DNA from 2 places in the Pulveribacter sp. genome. Region 2 is predicted to be linked to the other one. Evidence: riboswitches for the same ligand, from Rfam matches in the RefSeq annotation. Region 2 holds a riboswitch; the other holds the start of a gene.

Region 1 (10,695 bases), on a different contig from region 2:
TCCTGACCTATGGCTGACGCCTGAGGTCAGGGCGCCCAGGGCGCTTCACGCGCCGGCCGGCTCGGGCGGCCGGGCTGCCGGCGTGGCAGCGCTCAGGGGTACAGCCCGCGCATCTCGCGCGCATGCAGGATGCGCTTGCAGGCCACGATGAAGGTGGCGGTGCGCAGAGTCACCTTGTGCTCCTGCGCCACCTGCCACACGCCGGCGAAGGCCTCGCGCATGATGCGCACCAGGCGGGCGTTGATCTCGTCCTCGGTCCAGAAGAAGCTGGTGAAGTCCTGCACCCACTCGAAGTAGCTCACGGTGACGCCGCCGGCGTTGGAGATCACGTCGGGCAGCACCAGCACGCCCTTGTCGTTCAGGATGTCGTCGGCCTCGGGCGTGGTCGGGCCGTTGGCGCCCTCGATGACCATCCTGGCCTGGATGCGGCTGGCGTTGTCCTGGGTGATCTGGCCCTCCAGCGCGGCCGGGATCAGGATGTCGCAGGCCACGCCCCAGAACTCGGCGTCCTGCATCGTGTCGGCACCGGCAAAGCCGGCCACGCCGCCGGTCTGCTCCACGTGCGCCAGCAGGGCGGGCACATCCAGGCCGCTGGCGCGGTGCACGGTGCCGGTGTGGTCCTGCACGGCCACCACCTTGGCGCCGGCCTCGGCGAACAGCCGGCCGGCCGTGCCGCCCACGTTGCCAAAGCCCTGCACGGCCACGCGCGCGCCCTCGATGGGCATGCCGGTGAGCTTGGCCGCTTCGGCGCCCACGGTGAACACGCCGCGGCCGGTGGCCTCCATGCGCCCCAGCGAGCCGCCTAAGTCGACGGGCTTGCCGGTGACCACGCCGGTGGAGGTCTCGCCCACGTTCATGGAGTAGGTGTCCATCATCCAGGCCATGATCTGGCCGTTGGTGTTCACGTCCGGCGCGGGGATGTCCTTGGAGGGGCCGATGATGATGCCGATCTCGCTGGTGTAGCGGCGCGTCAGGCGCTCCAGCTCGCCGCGCGAGAGCTTCTTCGGGTCGACGCGGACGCCGCCCTTGGCGCCGCCGTAGGGCACGTTGACGGCGGCGTTCTTGATGCTCATCCAGGCCGACAGGGCCATGACCTCGGACAGCGTCACGTCCTGGTGGAAGCGCACGCCGCCCTTGCCCGGGCCGCGCGAGGTGTTGTGCTGCACGCGGTAGCCCTCGAAGTGGGCGATGGTGCCGTCGTCCATCTCGATGGGCACGTCCACGATCAGCGCGCGCTTGGGGCGCTTGAGCGTTTCCACCCAGCGCGCCAGGTTGCCCAGGTAGGGCGTGACGCGGTCCACCTGTTGCAGGTAGATGCCCCAGGGGCCGAGGTGGCTGGGGTCGAGGTAGGAGGGCAGGGTGTGGCGGGTGGCCGGTGCGGCGGGCTGGGCTGCGGACATGGAAGGGTTCCTCGGGCGGAGTGAAGCTTGCAGGCGGACCACTCTATGCCTGCGTCTGCGCGCTGTCCAACGCCGCCGTGTTTGCATGGCATGCACGGTTGGCATGGGTTGGGCATGCGCGGCGTCCCGTTCTTTCGCTATCAAAAAAAGAGCTGCCAGCGCAGTCTGGAAAAGGGTTGGAGGCCGATTTGACCCGCATGTGTGCTAGGGAATACCCCCGTTCCTATACTGCCGGCCATGCCAGCAACAACAACATCGGCCACGGGGCTGCAGGGCCCCCGGCGCCGGGTGGTCTTCGTCGCCCTCTACGAATTCATCGCCATCCTGGCCTCCAGCGCGCTGTTCATCGCCATCGGGCAGGAGGCCGCGGCTTCGGGCGTGATGTCGGTCGTCGCCTCCACGCTGGCCATTGTGTGGAACGTGACGTTCAACCACCTGTTCGAGCGCTGGGAGGCACGCCAGCAGGTCAAGGGCCGCTCGGTGCTGCGCCGCGTGGTGCACGCCGTAGGCTTCGAGGGCGGGCTGGCGCTGATGCTGATCCCGCTGATGGCCTGGTGGTTTGGCGTGGGCCTGTGGGAGGCGACGCTGATGGAGGCCGGGCTGCTGCTGTTCTTCCTGGTCTACACCTACCTCTTCAACTGGGCCTTCGACCGCATCTTCGGCCTGCCGGCCTCGGCCCAGCCCGCCGCTACGGGCGCCTGCTGATCCGGCGTGTTCCGATGGAGCCCATCGGCCGGCTGAGGTAGGGCGAGCCCGCCTCGCCAAAGCGCCAGGGCACGTCCGCGGCCTTGCTGATGCCGATGCGCGGGCCCGTGGCCAGCGCGGCCGGCGCCGCGCCACCGGGTGGCGCCAGCAGGGCAAAAGGCGGCGCGTCCAGCGGCAGGTGGTTCAGGCGCAGATCGATGCCCAGCGCCTGCGACAGCCGACCCGGGCCGGCGCACAGCAGCCGCTCGTCCTGCAGGCCGCGGCGTGCGCGCATCGCCTCCAGCCCATGCGTGGGCTGCAGTGCCCGGATCAGCACCGCCGCGCCGTCGCCCTCGCTGGCGCAGACCAGGTTCAGGCACCAGTGCACGCCGTACGAGCGGTACACATAAGCCCGCCCCGGCGGCCCGAACATGGCCGCGTTGCGCGCCGTGGGGCCGTTGAAGCTGTGCGACGCCGGGTCGCTGCCGTCATAGGCCTCCACCTCCACGATGCGCCCGCCCACGCCGTCGACCAGCAGGGTCACGCCGACGAGCAGCGGGGCCAGTTCGTGCGCGGGCCGGGTGAAGTCGAGGGCGGCAGGCTGTAGCGCCGGCGTAGCAGGAGGCGAGGAGGGGCGGGAGGTAGGCATGGCGCCGCCATCCTAAGCGGCCGTGCGGCCATCGTGTCTATGCAGCATGCCGCAAGGGGCGCGACGATAGAATCGCAGGCTTTCCCCCAAGGAGCGTTGCAGCGGGCCGCAGCCCGTCAGGCTTGGGGGCGCGCTCTTTCTTCTACTTTCGCAACGACGCTCACCTGTCCTCCAACTGTCTGCACAGGTGAGTCCGATGTCTGCTGCCCTCGTCCCCCCCATGAAACTCTCGGGCCTCGAGCCCGTATTGATCGGCCAGGGCAGCCTGTTCGTCAACGTCGGCGAGCGCACCAACGTCACCGGCTCCAAGGCCTTCGCCCGCCTGATCCTGGGCGAGCAGTACGAGCAGGCCCTGTCGGTGGCGCGTCAGCAGGTGGACAACGGCGCGCAGATCATCGACGTGAACATGGACGAGGCCATGCTGGACAGCAAGGCCGCGATGGTGCGCTTCCTGAACCTCATTGCCTCCGAGCCCGACATCGCCCGGGTGCCGGTGATGGTGGACAGCTCCAAGTGGGAGGTCATCGAGGCCGGCCTGCGCTGCCTGCAGGGCAAGGGCATCGTCAACTCCATCAGCATGAAGGAGGGCGTGGAGGAGTTCAAGCGCCAGGCCAAGCTGATCCGCCGCTACGGCGCGGCCGCCGTGGTCATGGCCTTCGACGAGAAGGGCCAGGCCGACACCTTCGCGCGCAAGACCGAGATCTGCGAGCGCGCCTACCGCATCCTGGTGGACGAGGTGGGCATGGCGCCCGAGGACATCATCTTCGACCCCAACATCTTCGCCATCGCCACGGGCATCGAAGAGCACGCCAACTACGCCGTAGATTTCATCGAGGCGGTGCGCTGGATCAAGGCGAATCTGCCCGGCGCCAAGGTCTCGGGCGGCGTGTCCAACGTGTCGTTTTCCTTCCGCGGCAACGACCCGGTGCGCGAGGCCATCCACACCGTGTTCCTGTACCACGCCATTGCCGCCGGCATGGACATGGGCATCGTCAACGCCGGCATGGTGGGCGTCTACGACGACCTGGACCCCGAATTGCGCGAGCGCGTGGAGGACGTGGTGCTCAACCGCCGCCCCGACGCGGCCGAGCGTCTGCTGGAGATCGCCGAGGCGGCCAAGGGCGCGGCCAAGGACGACAGCAAGAAGCTGGAGTGGCGCGGCACGCCCGAGCAGCCCAAGAGCGTGGGCGAGCGCCTGTCGCACGCGCTGGTGCATGGCATCACCGACTTCATCGTCGAGGACACGGAAGAGGCGTATCAGCAGATCGTGGTGCAGGGCGGCGGCCGTCCGCTGCACGTGATCGAGGGCCCGCTGATGGACGGCATGAACATCGTGGGCGACCTGTTCGGCGCCGGCAAGATGTTCCTGCCCCAGGTGGTCAAGAGCGCGCGCGTGATGAAGCAGGCCGTGGCCCACCTGATCCCCTACATCGAGGAAGAAAAGAAGGCGCAGGAGGCGGCCGGCCTGGACGTGTCCAGCAAGGGCAAGATCGTGATTGCCACCGTCAAGGGCGACGTGCACGACATCGGCAAGAACATCGTCACCGTCGTCCTGCAGTGCAACAACTTCGAGGTCATCAACATGGGCGTGATGGTGCCCTGCCATGAAATATTGGCGCGCGCCAAGGCCGAAGGGGCGGACATCGTCGGCCTGTCCGGCCTGATCACCCCCAGCCTGGAGGAGATGCAGTACGTGGCCGGCGAGATGAGCCGCGACGACTACTTCCGCATCAAGAAGATTCCGCTCCTGATCGGCGGCGCCACCTGCTCGCGCGTGCACACCGCCGTGAAGATCGCGCCGCAGTACGACGGCCCCGTGGTCTACGTGCCCGATGCGTCGCGCAGCGTCAGCGTGGCGCAGAGCCTGCTGGGCGAGAACAAGGACAGCTACCTGGCCGAGGTGCGCGCCGACTACGACCACGTGCGCGACCTGCACGCGAAGAAGAAGAAGGTGCCGCTGTGGCCCATCGAGCGCGCCCGCGCCAACGCCGCGCGCGTCGACTTCGAGCGCTTCACGCCCACCACGCCGCGCGCCCTGGGCCGGCGCGTGCTGCGCAACTTCGACCTGTCCGAACTGGTGCGCTACCTGGACTGGGGCCCGTTCTTCCAGACCTGGGACCTGGCCGGGCCCTATCCGGCCATCCTGCAGGACGAGGTGGTGGGCGAGGAGGCGCGCAAGGTCTTCGCCGACGGCCAGGCCATGCTGAAGAAGATCATCGACGGGCGCTGGCTCACCGCCAACGGCGTGATGGGTCTGTACCCGGCCAACCGCGTGGGCGACGACATCGAGTTCTACACCGACGAGACGCGCAGCGAAGTGGCCATGACCTGGTACGGCATGCGCCAGCAGACGGAAAAGCAGGTGGACGCCGAGGGCAACCTGCGCCCCAGCCGCTGTCTGGCGGACTTCGTGGCGACCAAGGAATCGGGCGTTCGTGACTACGCCGGCCTGTTCGCGGTGACGGCCGGCATCGGCGCCGAGAAGAAGGAAAAGGAGTTCCTGGACGCGCTGGACGACTACTCCAACATCCTCTTCAAGGCCATCGCCGACCGCCTGGCCGAGGCCTTCGCCGAGTGCCTGCACGAGCGCGTGCGCAAAGACCTGTGGGGCTACGCGGCCGATGAGGCCCTGGGCAACGAAGAGCTCATCAAGGAGAAGTACCAGGGCATCCGCCCCGCCCCCGGCTACCCGGCCTGCCCCGACCACACGGCCAAGGTGGGCCTGTTCCAACTGCTGCAGGCGCAAGAGATCGGCATGGAGCTGACCGACAGCTTCGCCATGTACCCGGCCTCCAGCGTCAGCGGCTTCTACATCGCCCACCCCGAGGCGAAATACTTCAGCGTGGGCCAGATCGGTGACGACCAGGTGCAGGACATGGCCGCGCGCCGCGGCATGGACCTGGACGAGTTGCGCCGGCGCCTGGCGCCCAACCTGGGCTGAGCCGCGCCGCACGGTGCTGACTACTCCTGAAAAAGGAGCTGCCAGCGCATGCTGGATAAGGGCTGAAGCCCAAAAAGGCTTGCAATTCCTGCGGCCGCGGCCGAGCTGGCGCGCCGCCTGTTATGCCGTGGGCTTGAGGCTCTGCAGGGCGAAGTCGGCGAACGTTTCGGCAATGTCCGGGCCGGCGGCGGGCCCCTGGTCGGAGAACCAGCGGTTGATGTTGTTGATGGCGCCCATGATGAAGAACACCGCGAACTTCGGGTCGCAGGGCGCGATGTCGCCGCGCTCGACGGCCTGGGCCACCATGTCGCGCAGGCCGCGGTCGATCACGCGGCGGCGCTGCTGGATGCGCTCGTTGTGCTCGGCCGTCATGGAGTAGTACTCGGTCAGCATGACGCAGGTGCCCAGCTCGCTGGTCATCTTGCGGATGTACAGCGCCACGAAGCTGCGCAGCGCTTGCAGCGGCGCGTCGGCGTGCAGCTGCCGGGCCTGCTCCAGCGCCTCCTCGGCCAGCCCCACGGCCATGCGGTGGCATTCGTACAGGATCTCGTGCTTGTTCTGCACGTAGCGGTACAGCGCCGGCTTGGTGACCGAGAGCGCGCTGGCGATGTCGTCCAGCGTGGTGTTGTGGAACCCCTTGTCGCCGAACACCCGGCCCGCGGCCAGGATCAGCGCGCGCTTGCGCAGCGCATGCGGGTCGGGCGTGGCAGCCAGGGCGTTGTTCCAGCGCGCGGGCGCGGCGGTGGGCGCGGTACGGGGCGAGGGAGCGGACTTTTTCATGGACAGGGATTTCCCGGACAGAGGGCGCGGCAGCAGCCATTGTGCTTGACGCTGGCAGTCCGGGGGTTTTAGGATTCACTCGGAGTTACCGAGCAGTAACTCAGAGTGACCTACAAGCAAACCGTGGCTGCACGCACGCGGATCCCAGGAGACACCATGACCTTTCGACGTTTCGCCCGTTCGGCCACCGTGGCCGCCTTGGCCAGTACCGCCGTGCTGGCCTGGGCCCAGCAGCCGCCCATCCGGGTGGCGCACATCGACACCTTCTCCGGGCCGACGGCTTCCACCGGAGCGACGGTGGCCAAGACGCTGCTGTACGCCGTGCAACGCATCAACGAGCGCGGCGGCGTGCTGGGACGCAAGTTCGAGGTCGTGCAGATGGACAACGCTGGCGACTCCAACAAGGCCGTGGCCAGCCTGACCAGCACCGTCGACCAGAACATCCGCCTGCTGGTGCAGGCCGGCAATTCCGGCATCGCCGGCGCGCTGCTCACGGCGGTGGACAAGCACAACCAGCGCAACCCCGACAAGCGCGTGCTGTACCTGAACTACGGTTCGGCCCTGCCCGAGCTGACCGAGGCCAAGTGCAGCTTCTGGATGTTCCGCTTCGAGGCGCACCAGCGCATGAAGATGCGCGCCATTGCCGACTACGTGGCCAAGACCCCTTCGATCCAGAAGATCTACCTGCTCAACCAGGACTACAGCTTCGGCCACGAGGTCTCCAAGGATGCGCGGGAGATCATCGGCAAGGCGCGTGCGGACGTGCAGTTCGTGGGCGACGAGTTCCACCCCTTCGGCAAGATCAAGGACTTCTCGCCCTACGTCCTGAAGATCAAGCAGGCCGGCGCCGACACCGTGCTCACAGGCAACTGGGGCAACGACCTGGCGCTGCTGGTGCGTGCCAGCAAGGAGGCGGGCCTGAAGACCAAGTACATCACCTACTACGGCGGGCTGTACGGCGTGCCCACCGCCATTGGCCCGGCCGGCGAGGACACGGTGCTGCAGATCGCCTCCTGGCACCCCAACGTGCCGGTGGAGGACAAGCAGCCCGAGCTGGAGAAGCTGCAAAAGGACTTCAAGGCCAACTTCGGCGAGGACCTGTACTACACCTCGATCCTGGTGCAGATGGACATGCTGGCCAAGGCCATCGAGAAGGTGGGCAACGCCGACGACGTGGCGGCCATCGCGCGGGCGCTGGAGGGGATGGAGTACGACTCGCCCTTCGGCAAGATCAAGATGCGCAAGGATGACCACCAGGCCACGCATCCGCTGTACATCAACCAGCTCGTCAAGGGCGTGAAGTACGACGCCGAAGGCCTGGGCCTGGGCTGGAAGACGGTGGCCAAGGTGGACGGCTCCGTCACCGAGCCGCCGCTGGCGTGCAAGATGAAGCGGCCCGACTGATGCCGCAGCACCCTTACACGGCCGAGGACCACCTGCAGGGGCGCGTGGCCGTGGTCACCGGCGGCGCCTCCGGCCTGGGCGCCGCCGCCGCCCGGGCGCTGCAGGCGCGCGGTGCCCAGGTGGTCGCGCTGGACCGCGCCGCACCGGGGGATGCGCCGCAGGGCATCGCCTGGATGGCCGCCGACGTCAGCGACGACGAGGCCATGGAGCAGGCTTTCGAGCGCATCCGCGAGCGCCATGGTTCCGTCTACGTGCTGGTCAACTGCGCGGGCGTGGCCCAGCCGGGCAGCGTGGTGCGCAAGGGCCAGGCCATGCCGCTGGCGGAGTTCGAGCAGGTGATCGCCGTCAACCTGCTGGGCAGCATCAACGCCATCCGCTGCGCCGTGCCACAGATGATCGAGGCCCGGCAGGACCCTTCGGCGCAGGCGGGTGTGGTCATCAACACCGCGTCCATCGCCGCCTTCGACGGGCAGGTGGGGCAGGCCGCCTACGCTGCATCCAAGGGCGGGTGCGCCGGCATGGTGCTGCCGCTGGCGCGCGAGCTGGGCGAGTGGGGCATCCGCGTCATGGGCATTGCGCCGGGCGTCTTCGAGACGCCCATGACCCTGGGTTTGGCGCCCGCCTCGCGCGAGGTCGTGTTTTCGGCCGTGCCGCCCTTTCCCCGGCGGGCCGGCCGGCCCGAGGAATTTGCCCGCCTGGTGCTGGACATCGTGTTCAACCCCATGCTCAACGGCGAAGTCATTCGCCTGGACGGCGGGCTGCGCATGCCCGCCCGTCTGTGAAGGAGGGACAGGCCATGCAACTGCAAGACAGCATTGCCGTGGTGACGGGGGCGGCGTCCGGCCTGGGCCGCGCGACGCTGGACATGCTGCGCCAGCACGGCGCGCGGGTGGTGGCCATCGACCTGCCAGAGGCCCTGTCGGCCCTGCCCGCCGCCCCGGACCTGCTGCCCCTGGGCGGTGACGTGGCCGACGCGGCGGCGATGGAGCAGGCCTTCGCCCAGCTGCGCGCCCAGTGGGGCGCGCCGCGCATCCTGGTCAACTGCGCCGGCGTGCTGGGGCCGGCGCGGGTGTTCCGGCGCGACCGGGACAGCGGGCGCTTCGTGCCGCGCGAAATGGAAGCGTTTCGCCGCGTGATCGCCATCAACCTCACGGGCACCTTCAACACCCTGCGCCTGTTTTGCGAAGCGCTGGTGCAGGCCGGCGCCGGAGCCGACGGCCAGGAGCATGGGGTGGTCGTCAACACTGCCTCGGTGGCGGCCTACGAGGCGCTGTCGGCCCAGACGGCCTACGGCGCCTCCAAGGCCGGGGTGGCCAGCATGACGCTGCCCCTGGCGCGCGAGCTGGCCCGCTACGGCATCCGCGTCGTCGCCCTGGCGCCGGGCACCTTCGAGACCGGCATGTACGACGTGATCCCCGACCACACGCGCCGCACCCTGATCGAGGACGTGCCCTTTCCGCCCAGGCCGGGCCGTCCCGAAGAATTCGCGCACATGGTGCGGGCCGTGCTGGAGAACTCCATGATGAACGGCTGCGTCGTGCGCATCGACGGCAGCGTGCGCATGCGCGAGCCGCAGGCTGCCGCGCGCGGCGGCTGAACACCCCACGGAGACGACATGGACCGCTTGACCCCCAGTGGCATCCGCACCGAGGCGCTCTACGGCGACCGCCTGGTGCCCTGCCACGCGCCTCGGCCAACGAACCTGGACGCCATGCTGCGCGCCACGGTGGCCCGCCACGGCAACGCGCCTGCGCTGGAAGAAGGCGAGCGCACCTGGAGCTACGCCGAGCTCGACCGCGAGGTCAACCGCATCGCTACTGGCTTGCGCGCGGCCGGGCTGCACGAGGGCGAGCGCGTGGCGCTGTTCATGGGCAACCGCCTCGAATTCACCGCGCTGCTGTTCGGCATCTGGCGCGCGGGCGCCATCGCCGTGCCCATCGGCATCCGGCAAAGCGCGCAGGAACTGGAGTACATGCTCGGGCAGTGCCAGGCCAGTGCCCTGGTGCTGGATGCGGCCCTGGCCGAGCGCCTGCCGGAGCCGGGGCGCATCCCCAGCGTCCGCACGGTGGTGTATTGCGCCGATGCCGGCGAGGCCTGGACGGGCGGGAGCGCGGCGCTGGCCTACGGCGAACTGCTGGCGCTGGGCAGCGACACGCCGCTGCCGGCCAGCTTCAGCGACCACAGCCCGGCGTGCATCATGTACACCTCGGGCACCACCGGCCACCCCAAGGGGGCGGTGCTGTCGCACCTGGGTTTTTTCCACACGGCGCACAACTACGCCGTGCGCTTCGGCTACCGCGCGGGCGACCGCACCTTGCTGGTGATTCCCGGCTCGCACATCTCGGGGCTGCTGGCGGTGGTCGTGGTCAGCATGCTGGTGGGTGCGTGCATGGTTTCGCTGCGCGAATACCAGACGCGCCGGGTGCTGGAGGTGCTGGCCACGCGGCGCATCACCGCCGCGGTGATGGTGCCGGCCATGTACAACCTCATCGTGCTGGAGCCTGGCGTGGAGCGCTGGGACCTGTCGGCCTGGCGCATCGGTCACTTCGGCGGCGCCGCCATGCCCGAGGTGACCATCCAGCGCTTGGCGGCGCTGCTGCCCCGGCTGGAGCTCTACAACGGCTTCGGCGCCACCGAGACCACTTCCGCCGTCAGCCTGACCGAGCGCGGCGGCGCGGCGCTCCATCCCGATTCGGTGGGCACGGTGCTGCCCTGCGTGGACATCCGCGTGCTCGACGAGCTTGGCCACGAGGTGGCGCCGGGCGAGGCCGGCGAGCTGTGGATCCGCAGCCCCGGCAACGCCATCGGCTATTGGGGCAACCCGGAAGCCACCGCCA
Region 2 (10,695 bases):
TTTTGGCTTAAAACGGCGCGCGCCACTTCGGCAAACCCTGCACCGCGCTCGCCCTGCGTCACATAGCGCGGCAGGTGCGTCAGGTGCGGCACGAAGCGCGCCACGTTGGCCACACCCACGCTGCTGTCGAAGGCGTGGAACATCAGCGCGTCGTTGGTCGAGTCGCCCACGTAGACCCAGCGGTCCATTTCGGTGTCCAGCTCGCGGCCCCAGAGCTGGCGCACGATCCAGCGCGCGCCTTCCAGCTTGTTGTGCTCGCCATACCAGCCGTTGACGTGGATGCTGCTCACGGTGGCGTGCATGCCCTCGTGGCGCATGGCTAGCACCACCTTGTCGATCTGCGCATCCGACAGCTGCGTGAACTCGCTGTGGTCGATGGCGATGTCGGTCTCGCGTCCGGCGGAGTCGGTGGCGCGGCGCGCGCCGGGGATGGTCGCCTCGATGTGCGCCAGCACCTGCTGCATGCGCGCGAAGTTGGTGGCGCGCGTGGAGGCGTCCTGCTGGTACAGCTTGTCCAGGCTACCCGAAGCATTGCGCTTGAGCGCCACGGCGCCGTTTTCGGCCACGATGGCGTCCACCGGCCAGGCGAGCGCGAAGGGCTCGCTCCAGCCCACGGGCCGGCCGGTGATGGCCACGACCGACAGGCCGGCAGCCTTCAGATCGGCCAGGGCCTGCAGGGCGTCGGGCGTGATGGCGCCGTCGGTGGTGAGGGTGTCGTCGATGTCGGTGAAGACGCCGGCAATGGGGCTGCGGGCCTCTGGAGGCCACTGGGTCAGGGAAAGCATGCGAGAAGGAGGGCGCCGCGTCAGCAGCCGCAATTCAAGGACGAAGGGGCAGGTCAGCCAGCGTCAGGCTGACCGGCTCGGTGGGGACGTTGCTCACGTCGTAGTGCAAGAACGCGATCAGGCACTGGATGCCGATGAGCACCGGCAAGGCCGCGAGCATCACGGTGCCGCTGGTGGCGGGGTGGTTGGTGCTGCTGCTGACGAACCAGTGCCAGCCGCCAAAGGCCGCGCCCACCAGCAGCAGCACAACCGCAAAAAGGCTGTACAGCGTGCCCACGTTGAAGTCGCGCACGAGGTAGTTGTACACATAGCGCCTTCCGAGCCGCGACAGGTGCTTGCGCAGAAATTCGGGCAGCACGCGGCTGACCTTCAAGTTGGATTCTTCATCCGCGTAGACCGCGTCCATGGGTACATCACGCACCACGGCCCGCACCGTATTCAGGCGAAACAGCATGTCGGTCTCGAAGAAATAGCGGCGCTCGAGCTTGTCCAGCGGCAGCTCGGCCAGCACGCAAGTGCGCACGGCCGTGTAGCCGTTGGTCGGGTCCATCACGTTCCAGTAGCCGCAGCTGAGCTTGGTCAGAAATGACAGCACGGCGTTGCCGAAGAGCCGCACCGGGGGCATGCCCTGCACCGATTCGGGACGATAGAAGCGGTTGCCCTTGGTGTAGTCGGCCTGCCCGCGCAGCAGCGGGCGCACAAACAAAGGCAACAGCGCTGGGTCCATCTGGCCGTCACCATCGACTTTGACCACGATGTCCATGCCGTCAGCCATGGCCGCCTTGTAGGCCGTGACGATGGCGCCGCCCACACCGCGGTTTTCCGGGTTGTAGAGAACGCGCACTCGAGGGTCACGGTTGTGCTCTTCGACGAAGCGGCCACTGCCAGCGGGGCAGGCGTCGTCGACGGCGTAGATGGCGTGTACCTCGGGGCCGATGGCACCGATCACGCCCAGCACATGCTGGGTCACTTTGTAGCAGGGGATGGCGACGGCGATGCGCACAAATCAACTCCTCAGCTTGTAGAGGCCAGCGCAACGCCGGCCATGATCAGGGCTCCGCCAGCGAGGGTGCGCCAATGCAGTGGTTCGCTCAAGAAGTACCAGGCCAGAACAGGAACGATCAGAAAAGCTAGGCCCATAAATGGATAGGCCAAATGTAGAGGTGCCTGGCGAAGAATCCATACCCAGCCGAGTGTAGTTATGCCGTAGAGAATAAGAGCTGCAATGAGCCAGCCGTTCTGGATCAATAAAGGCACAGAAAATTCAGGAGGTAGGGCAGTGGCAGCCTTCTTGAAAAAAAGCTGGCCAATAGAAATTCCAATTACACAAAGCAAAGTGTACAGAGTGAGGGAAAAATTCATGGTCAATCTGTATATTTCATCTTGGAGGCGTTACGGAAAACCAGACCAAGCCTTTGTGTTTTCCAATTTCTTTTAATAATGGGCTCTTTCTCAAGTTCTCCGCTTGTTCGTCGAATGCTGTAATCCTTTGCGCCCCTGTGAGGTTAAAATCAAATTTCTCTGGATCTATTGTAACCACCACCCATTCCATCCACGGAGAGCTTACCGAGTAGCTTTCGTAATTGGCGGGTTTTCCGGTTGTGAATGCAAGATGTTGATACCTATTGACGATCGGCCAATCCTTCTCTGGAAGTTGGAGCCTCTTCCACAAGGTAAGCTGTGGATATGCAAGTACTCCATTTATAGTGGGCAATCCAACTGCTGCGAATAAGTGCGGACCCATTCCTTCGCCGCTCACAAAAAGAATTCTGTGTAAATTTCCGTTCTCATCTGAGGCTAACATTTTAACCTCGGGAGTCATCTCTACCTTCTTCGGTGCTTTTGCTATTGGGTTGAATCCAAACGTGGCCACGAGTGAGAGTATAAGAAGTAAAGCTATCGGGCCGGATGTTTTCCCATGTGTTAGCCACCAGGCGCAGAAAATGCTGAAAACCAAGAAAACAGAAATATAAACAATGCTATTTTTCGGAAAAATGAAAACGGGCATTTCGGCTAGTACTGCATAAGCCAAACAAGAGCTTCCAATGGCGATGATGGCTGCCGCTGCTTTACGCGGCCAGATGGATCTTTCCTGCGTCAGGGGAATAAACCACTCTCGCCTGGTTAGGCAAAGTAAAATGATAAATGCCAACCCAAGAGAGACGTCAGTTCGATTTGTTGGCGCCCGCCCCCATAGGGTGAGCCTTGCCATCCACTCGGGAACTCCTATGAAGGTAAAAACAAAATAATATACGATAAAAATGGTGCAGCCTAATAGCAGGCAGCGATTTCTCTTTTCTCGTGCCAATCCATAGGCGCATAACCATAACATGGCCAATGGAAGCCAAATGTATGAGCTGATCTCCGGTTGGTTTGTCCATGGTGTATCTCCCCCGAAGGTTATAGCTTCGGCGTTGGTGAAGCCGCGGAAAGTCCAGAGAATACTGCCGGTGCCTCCAGTGAGCGTGGTGCGCTGACCGGGATAAACCGTCTTCTGTGTCAGCTCAATAGCATCTCTGGTGTCGAGCCACCAACTCCCCAGAATTACAGTCGCAATAACCAATCCTAAGGTTAAACCGCTTGCCGCCAGCTTGAATTGAATTTCTGGTGATGAACGCCGGTCTAATAATAGGCCGATGCAAAGGAGGGCGCACAAGGTTCCGATGGTAACCATCCATGGGGGATAGAGCGTCAATACCCAGGCTGCAATGGAGTATCCTATTCCGGCTCCCCAAAGGAGGGCATGTGTAATCCTCTTGGATTCGAGAAGCTTAATAAAGCTGGAAAATGCCAGAACTGGGAAAAGGGTAAAGTAGAGTGGCCAATTTGACCAGGCTGCGGCATAAGGTGCAATGCAGAAAAGAGTGGCTAGTGCAAGATTGCGACCGGCAGATTGAGGTTTGAAGAGATTTAATAGCCACCATAGGGCCAACAAACATCCCCAGAAGGGGAGCTGCCATTGCCATGATTGGGCTTGACGAAGTGGAAGAAAGAAGTAGCCCCATGTTGCTGGGCGAGCAATCGCGGCCCACTGTGCAACGGGTGCACCAGTCATGCCAAGTATGCCCATATTCTGCCCATCGATACCTAGATTGGTATTGATGATTGGAAATGGAGGGGTGTGGTTGACTTGGGCAAGGATATTGGGCGTTAAAATTCCCCACTCATCCCCTCGAGAGGATTGCAGCTTAAAAATTCGTGCGTCGCTACCGCTTGCGGTGGAGATGGCTTTTGCCACAGGCCCTTCTAAAGCGATGCGAAAAGAACTCCCCGTAATACCGATGAGAACTAGCGAGAGGCTGAAAATTAGTATTCCGGCAGCTATGCCTTTGACATGCTGTTGTGTCCAATTGGCGAGGTGTAGGCCAGATTGCTGAATTCGCCTTGAATAGGTGAGTGCGATTGCGGTCAGAATAATTCCCAGCAATGCCCAGTGTCGTGTGTATATCTTTGGTATATGGGCGAGGGGCTGGGTTCCGTCGGCAAGGTGGAGGTCAAATCTTTCTCCTGCGGGAGAGACGGCGCTTGCTTTGATTTTGAGAAGTCCACCTGGCAGTGGATCTTCAAATTTGACCTCTATGCTGAAGCGTTCGCTATTTATATTTTTATTTACGATTTCTCCACGCTTGTCCTTGGCTTGTATCTGGAATGTGGTTCCGGCTTTGTTGTCGTCTCCTGCTGTAAATCGGCCATTGATATGTAGATGATTTGATCCCGTTTCGTAATTTATATTTTCAATGAAGGCGTAAACGTGAGGCGCGTCTTTTGCCCAATTGATGCCGTTGAATCCGATGGACAGGAAAAATATTAAAAAGATACGCAGCATGTTCTAATATTTTGGATGCCGGTCGTGGTCGGACAATACGCGGCCTAAGCCGCCGCCTGCAACGCCAACCCCGCATGCTCCCGCAGCGGATGAAAATGAATCTTCGGAAACCGCTCCTGCGCCAGCCGCACGTCATAGGGCGAAGTGCACAGATAAGCCAGCGTATCCGCCGCATCCCGCGCCATCCGCAGCGGATAGGCGTTTTCAAACTCACGCAGTTCTTGCTGCGCATCCGCCGTGATCCAGCGGGCGCCCGTGTACTGGCAGCCTTCCAGCCGGATATCGCAGTCGTACTCGGTATTCAACCGATGCTGCACCACCTCAAACTGCAACTGCCCTACCGCCCCCAGCAGCATGTTGCCGCCGGCCTCGGGTTTGAAGACCTGGATGGCGCCTTCTTCTCCCAGCTGCATCAGCCCCTGCTGCAGCTGTTTGGTGCGCAGCGGGTTCTTCAGTACCACGGTCATGAACATCTCGGGGGCGAAGAAGGGTAGGCCGGTGAACTGCAGCTGCGCGCCGTCGGTGATGGTGTCGCCCAGCTGCACGCCGCCGTGGGTGGTAAAGCCGATGATGTCGCCCGCATAAGCCTCTTCCACCGCCTCGCGGCGCTGGCTCATGAAGGTGACGACGCTGGTGGGGCGCAGCTCCTTGCCCGTGCGCTGCACGCGCATCTTCATGCCGGGCGTGTACTTGCCCGAGGCCACCCGCACGAAGGCGATGCGGTCGCGGTGGTTGGCGTCCATGTTGGCCTGCACTTTGAAGACCACGCCGGCAAAACCCTCGTCCTCGGGGTGCACGGTCTTTTCGACGGGCTGTTTGTTCACGACCAGCGTGCTGGTGCGCGGGCCGGGCGGGGGCGACATGTCCACCACCGCGTCCAGCACTTCTTTCACGCCAAAGTTGTTCACGCCCGAGCCGAAGAACACCGGCGTGAGCTTGGCCGCCAGGAATTCCTCGTGGCTCCACGCGGCGGATGCGCCCACGGCCAGTTCCATGCTCTCCAGCGCGTCGTCGAAGGTCTGGCCGAAGCGCGCGCGCAGCTTGTCGGCCTCGCTCAAAGAGATGACCTCAAAGTCCTCCGGGCGCTTCTCGCTGCCGGGCTGGAACACCGTCATGGTGCGCGTGCGCAGGTCGATGATGCCGCCGAACTGCCGGCCCTGGCCCACCGGCCAGGTCATGGGGCAGCAGGGCATGCCCAGCTCGCGTTCGACCTCGTCCAGGATGTCCAGCGGGTCGCGCACCTCGCGGTCCATCTTGTTGACGAAGGTGATGATGGGCGTGTCGCGCTGGCGGCAGACCTCGATCAGCCGGCGCGTTTGGGTTTCCACGCCGTTAGCGGCGTCGATCACCATCAGCGCCGAGTCCACGGCCGTCAGCACGCGGTACGTGTCTTCCGAGAAGTCCTTGTGGCCCGGCGTGTCCAGCAGGTTGATGACGTGCTTGCGGTAGCTCATCTGCATGACCGACGAGGCCACCGAGATGCCGCGCTGCTTCTCAATCTCCATCCAGTCGGACGTGGCATGGCGGCTGGCTTTGCGGCCTTTCACGGCACCAGCGATCTGGATGGCGCCGGAAAACAGCAGCAGCTTTTCCGTCAGCGTGGTCTTGCCCGCGTCCGGGTGGGAAATGATGGCAAAAGTGCGGCGCCGCCGGGTTTCGGCGAGGAACGGTGCGGGCATTCGGGCAGAGGCCGCACGGGCTCGCGCGGCGCAAAAGGGATGGGAAACCCGCGATTATCCCGTGCCACGCGCAGGGGGCAGCGACCGGCCGGCGCGGCGGTCCTGCCCCTGCCGATCACTTGGCTGGCGTGACCTCGACCTTTGGCACTTCAATGACCTTCTTTTCGGTGGTCACGTTGACGTCGGGCGTCTTCACGTCGTACTTGGGCAGCGTGACGTCGCCCGACTGGGTTTTTTCCACTTCGTATTTGGGCAGCGTGACGTTGCCTTCCTGGGTCTTCTTCACGTCGCAGCCCACCAGGCCGACGAGGCCAATGGACACGAGACCGATGGCAAGAATGTTCTTCATGGGGGTGCTCTCTCTCATGGGGTTGATCATGGTGCTGATTACATGGCTGGCCAGCAGGCAGCCGCTGTAGGAAGGTGCATGTCGCGCAGGTCGTCGCCCGGCTCATGCGCCGGCAGGCTGAAGGGGGAGACGGCTGTATTAAAATCGCCGCTTTCCGAGGAGCGTTGCAGCGCCCCCAACCGGCGGGGCGTGAGGCTCGGAAACATCGACTGACCGCAACGACGCTCGCCCACGCTTTGTCTGTGCGGTGAGCCGTATCTTTCGCCCCAGGCGCGTGGTTTTCATCCTGCTTCTTTCACGAAGGAAAACCCATGAGCGCTGTTCTCGACACTTCCCGTTCCGCCGCGCAGGCCGATTGCGCCATTGCCGACCTGTCGCTGGCCGACTGGGGCCGCAAGGAAATCCGCATCGCCGAGACCGAGATGCCCGGCCTGATGGCCATCCGCGACGAGTACGCCGCCGCCCAGCCCTTGAAGGGCGCGCGCATCACCGGCTCGCTGCACATGACCATCCAGACCGCCGTGCTGATCGAGACGCTGCAGGCGCTGGGTGCCACGGTGCGCTGGGCCTCGTGCAACATCTTCTCCACGCAGGACCACGCGGCCGCGGCGATTGCCGCCAGCGGCACGCCGGTGTTCGCCATCAAGGGCGAATCGCTGGAGGACTACTGGGACTACACGCACCGCATCTTCGACTTCGGCGCCAAAGGCACCGAGGGCGAAGGCCCGAACATGATCCTGGACGACGGCGGCGACGCCACGCTGCTGATGCACCTGGGCCAGCGCGCCGAGAAGGATGCCTCCCTCGTCGCCGGCAACGGCGCCAGCGAGGAGGAGCGCATCCTGTTCGCCTCCATCCGCAAGAAGCTGGCCGAAGACCCCACCTGGTACAGCCGCAAGAGCGCCCAGATCATCGGTGTGACCGAGGAAACCACCACCGGCGTGCACCGCCTGAACGAGATGTCGGCCAAGGGCACGCTGCTGTTCCGCGCCGTCAACGTGAACGACTCGGTCACCAAGTCCAAGTTCGACAACCTGTACGGCTGCCGCGAGTCGCTGGTGGACGGCATCAAGCGCGCCACCGACGTGATGATCGCCGGCAAGGTGGCCGTGGTGGCCGGCTATGGCGACGTGGGCAAGGGTTCGGCCCAGGCGCTGCGCGCCCTGAGCGCCCAGGTCTGGGTGACCGAGATCGACCCCATCAACGCCCTGCAGGCCGCCATGGAAGGCTACCGCGTGGTGACCATGGAATATGCGGCCGATAAGGCCGACATCTTCGTGACCACCACCGGCAACAAGGACGTGATCCGCCACGAGCACATGGCCGCCATGAAGGACCAGGCCATCGTCTGCAACATCGGCCACTTCGACAACGAGATCGACGTCGCCTCGCTGGAGCAGTACCAGTGGGAAGAGATCAAGCCGCAGGTGGACCACATCATCTTCCCCTCTGGCCGCCGCATCATCCTGCTGGCCAAGGGCCGCCTGGTGAATCTGGGCTGCGCCACCGGCCACCCCAGCTACGTCATGAGCAGCTCGTTCGCCAACCAGACGCTGGCGCAGATCGAGCTGTTCACCCGCCCCGACGCCTACGAGGCCGGCAAGGTTTACGTGCTGCCCAAGCTGCTGGACGAGAAGGTCGCGCGGCTGCAGCTGTCCAAGCTGGGCGCCATGCTCACCGAGCTGACCGACGCCCAGGCCGCCTACATCGGAGTGGACAAGAACGGGCCCTACAAGCCCGAGACGTACCGCTACTAAGCGTCAAAAATCATAGCTGCTAGCGCTTGTTTTGTGCCGTTTTCAATATGAAAATCATCTGAAAACGGCTTGTGGCAAGCGCCAGCAGCTATCAAAAAGAGAGAGGAAGGCGCGATGCGCGCGGACGTGTTTTTGGTGGAGGGCGGCCATGCGGCCACCCGCTCGCAGGCCCAGCGGCTGATCGCCGCGGGCGTGCAATGGCGCCTGGCGGCCACGCTGCCGTGGCAGAAGGTGGGCAAGAACGGCGACGACATCCCGCCCGGCGCCCAGGTGCAGCTGCTGGACGCGGCCGAGGCCAAGTACCTCTCGCGCGGCGGCCTGAAGCTCGAAGGCGCGCTGGCTGCCGCCGGCATCGACGTGGCCGGCCTGCGCTGCCTGGACGTGGGTCAGGGCACGGGCGGTTTCACCGACTGCCTGTTGGCGCACGGCGCGGCGCAGGTCATCGGCGTGGACGTGGGCCAGGGCCAGCTGCACGAGCGACTGCAGGCCGACGCCCGCGTGGTCGGCGTGGAGGGCGTGAACGCCCGCCACCTCACGCCCGAGGCGCTGCAGGAGGCCTGCGAGGAAGCCCTGTCCGAGCGCATCGACGCCGAGCCCGAAGACAACGACACCCAGCCCCAGGCCCCCTACGCCTGGATGCGCAACGGCGGCTTGGTGGACGACGAGTACGACGACAGTGCCGACGCCAAGGAGCACGAGGTCGAGGCCTTCAAGGCCGAGCGCGCCGCCCGCGCCCAGGCCCGCGCCGCCGGCAGCCTGCCCACCGTGCGCCGCCGCCGCGCCGGGCGCGAGCAGGTGGACATCACGCCTGCCTTCCCGTTCATCACGGGCGACGTGTCCTTCATCTCGCTGACCCTGGTGCTGCCGGCCTTGGTGCCGCTGCTGCAGCCGGGTGGTCAGCTGCTGATGCTGGTCAAGCCCCAGTTCGAGCTGCAGCCCGGCCAGGTCGGCAAGGGCGGCATCGTGCGCGACGCCAGCCTGTACGCCCAGGTCGAGGAGCGCCTGCGCGCCGCCTGCGAGCAACTGGGCCTGCGCGTGCGCGCCTGGCTGGACAGCCCCATCGAAGGCGGCGACGGCAACCGCGAATTCTTCATCCACGCCGACCTCCGGAGCGCCGCATGAGCACGACGACCGCAACGCTGCTGCCCATCAGCTTCGAATTCTTCCCGCCCAAGATGCCCGAGGGCGCCGAGAAGCTGCGCGGCGTGCGCCAGCAGCTGTATGCGCGCGCGCCGCAGTTTTGCTCCGTCACCTACGGCGCCGGCGGCTCCACGCAGGAGGGCACCTTCGCCGCCGTGCGCGAGATCCTGGCCGAGGGCGTGGATGCGGCCTCGCACTTCTCGTGCATCGGCGCCACGCGGGACAGCGTGCGCGCGCAGCTGGCACAGCTCAAGGCCATGGGCGTCAAGCGTCTGGTCGCCCTGCGCGGCGACCTGCCCAGCGGCTACGGTGTGGGCGGCGAATTCCACTATGCCAGCGACCTGGTGGCCTTCATCCGCGCCGAGACGGGCAAGGACTTCCACATCGAGGTGGCGGCCTACCCCGAGGTCCACCCCCAGGCGCGCAGCGCCGAGGCCGACCTGCAGGCCTTCGCCGCCAAGGTGCGCGCCGGCGCCGACTCGGCCATCACCCAGTACTTCTTCAACGCCGACGCCTACCAGCGCTTCGTGCAGGACACGCGCCGGCTGGGGCTGGACGTGCCGGTGGTGCCGGGCATCATGCCGATCACCGGAGCCAGTCAGCTGCTGCGCTTTTCCGACGCCTGCGGCGCCGAAATTCCGCGCTGGATCCGGCTGCGTCTGCAGGGCTATGGCGACGACGTGGCCAGCATCCGCGCCTTTGGCCTGGACGTGGTCACCCAGCTGTGCGAGCAGCTGCTGCGCGCCGGCGCGCCGGGCCTGCACTTCTACACCATGAACCAGAGCGCGGCCACGCTGGCCATCTGCGAGCGCCTCAAGCTCTGAAACAGCGCGTGGGGCCGGGGCGGCTAAAGTGCCTTGCTTGCGCAACGCATGAATGCCATCTCCATGCATCCACTCTCCCTGCGACTGCTCTGGGCCGTGGCCACTGCCGCCGTGATTGCCGGCTGCGCCGCGCCGCCGGCTGCGCCGCCAGAGCCTGTCGCTGCGGCGCCAGAGGCCACAGCCCCGGCATCCACCCCCAGCATTGCGCCGCGGGCGCCGCCCAGCAGGGCGGAGCCGGCGCTGCGCATCAAGCCCGAGCGTGGCCCGGCGGAAACTTCCGGTCCGCCCGGTCTGCGCCTGCCGCCCGAGCCTGCGACCACTGAACCTCCGGTGCT

Evidence for each region. A riboswitch is a leader RNA that binds a small molecule or an ion and turns the genes downstream of it on or off. The one in region 2 is predicted to bind S-adenosylhomocysteine.
Region 1: it holds a riboswitch for S-adenosylhomocysteine, as region 2 does, so the genes downstream of both, metH (methionine synthase) here and ahcY (adenosylhomocysteinase) in region 2, are expected to answer to the same signal.

What each region holds. Positions count from the first base shown of each region.
Region 1 is NZ_DAMATK010000005.1:48,276-58,970, forward strand. It holds gene RT282_RS13945 (LysR family transcriptional regulator) at 1-17, shown strand, start outside; gene RT282_RS13950 (Glu/Leu/Phe/Val dehydrogenase) at 93-1,400, opposite strand; gene RT282_RS13955 (PACE efflux transporter) at 1,638-2,105, shown strand; gene RT282_RS13960 (DNA-3-methyladenine glycosylase) at 2,089-2,733, opposite strand; S-adenosyl-L-homocysteine riboswitch at 2,816-2,902, shown strand; gene metH (methionine synthase) at 2,954-5,674, shown strand; gene RT282_RS13970 (TetR/AcrR family transcriptional regulator) at 5,795-6,454, opposite strand; gene RT282_RS13975 (branched-chain amino acid ABC transporter substrate-binding protein) at 6,611-7,858, shown strand; gene RT282_RS13980 (SDR family NAD(P)-dependent oxidoreductase) at 7,858-8,640, shown strand; gene RT282_RS13985 (SDR family NAD(P)-dependent oxidoreductase) at 8,655-9,455, shown strand; gene RT282_RS13990 (AMP-binding protein) at 9,474-10,695, shown strand, end outside.
Region 2 is NZ_DAMATK010000001.1:728,105-738,799, forward strand. It holds gene RT282_RS03380 (HAD-IIB family hydrolase) at 1-785, opposite strand, end outside; gene RT282_RS03385 (glycosyltransferase family 2 protein) at 820-1,788, opposite strand; gene RT282_RS03390 (EamA family transporter) at 1,800-2,147, opposite strand; gene RT282_RS03395 (hypothetical protein) at 2,164-4,611, opposite strand; gene RT282_RS03400 (peptide chain release factor 3) at 4,656-6,290, opposite strand; gene RT282_RS03405 (hypothetical protein) at 6,406-6,639, opposite strand; S-adenosyl-L-homocysteine riboswitch at 6,790-6,873, shown strand; gene ahcY (adenosylhomocysteinase) at 6,951-8,396, shown strand; gene RT282_RS03415 (TlyA family RNA methyltransferase) at 8,511-9,518, shown strand; gene metF (methylenetetrahydrofolate reductase [NAD(P)H]) at 9,515-10,360, shown strand; gene RT282_RS03425 (septal ring lytic transglycosylase RlpA family protein) at 10,424-10,695, shown strand, end outside.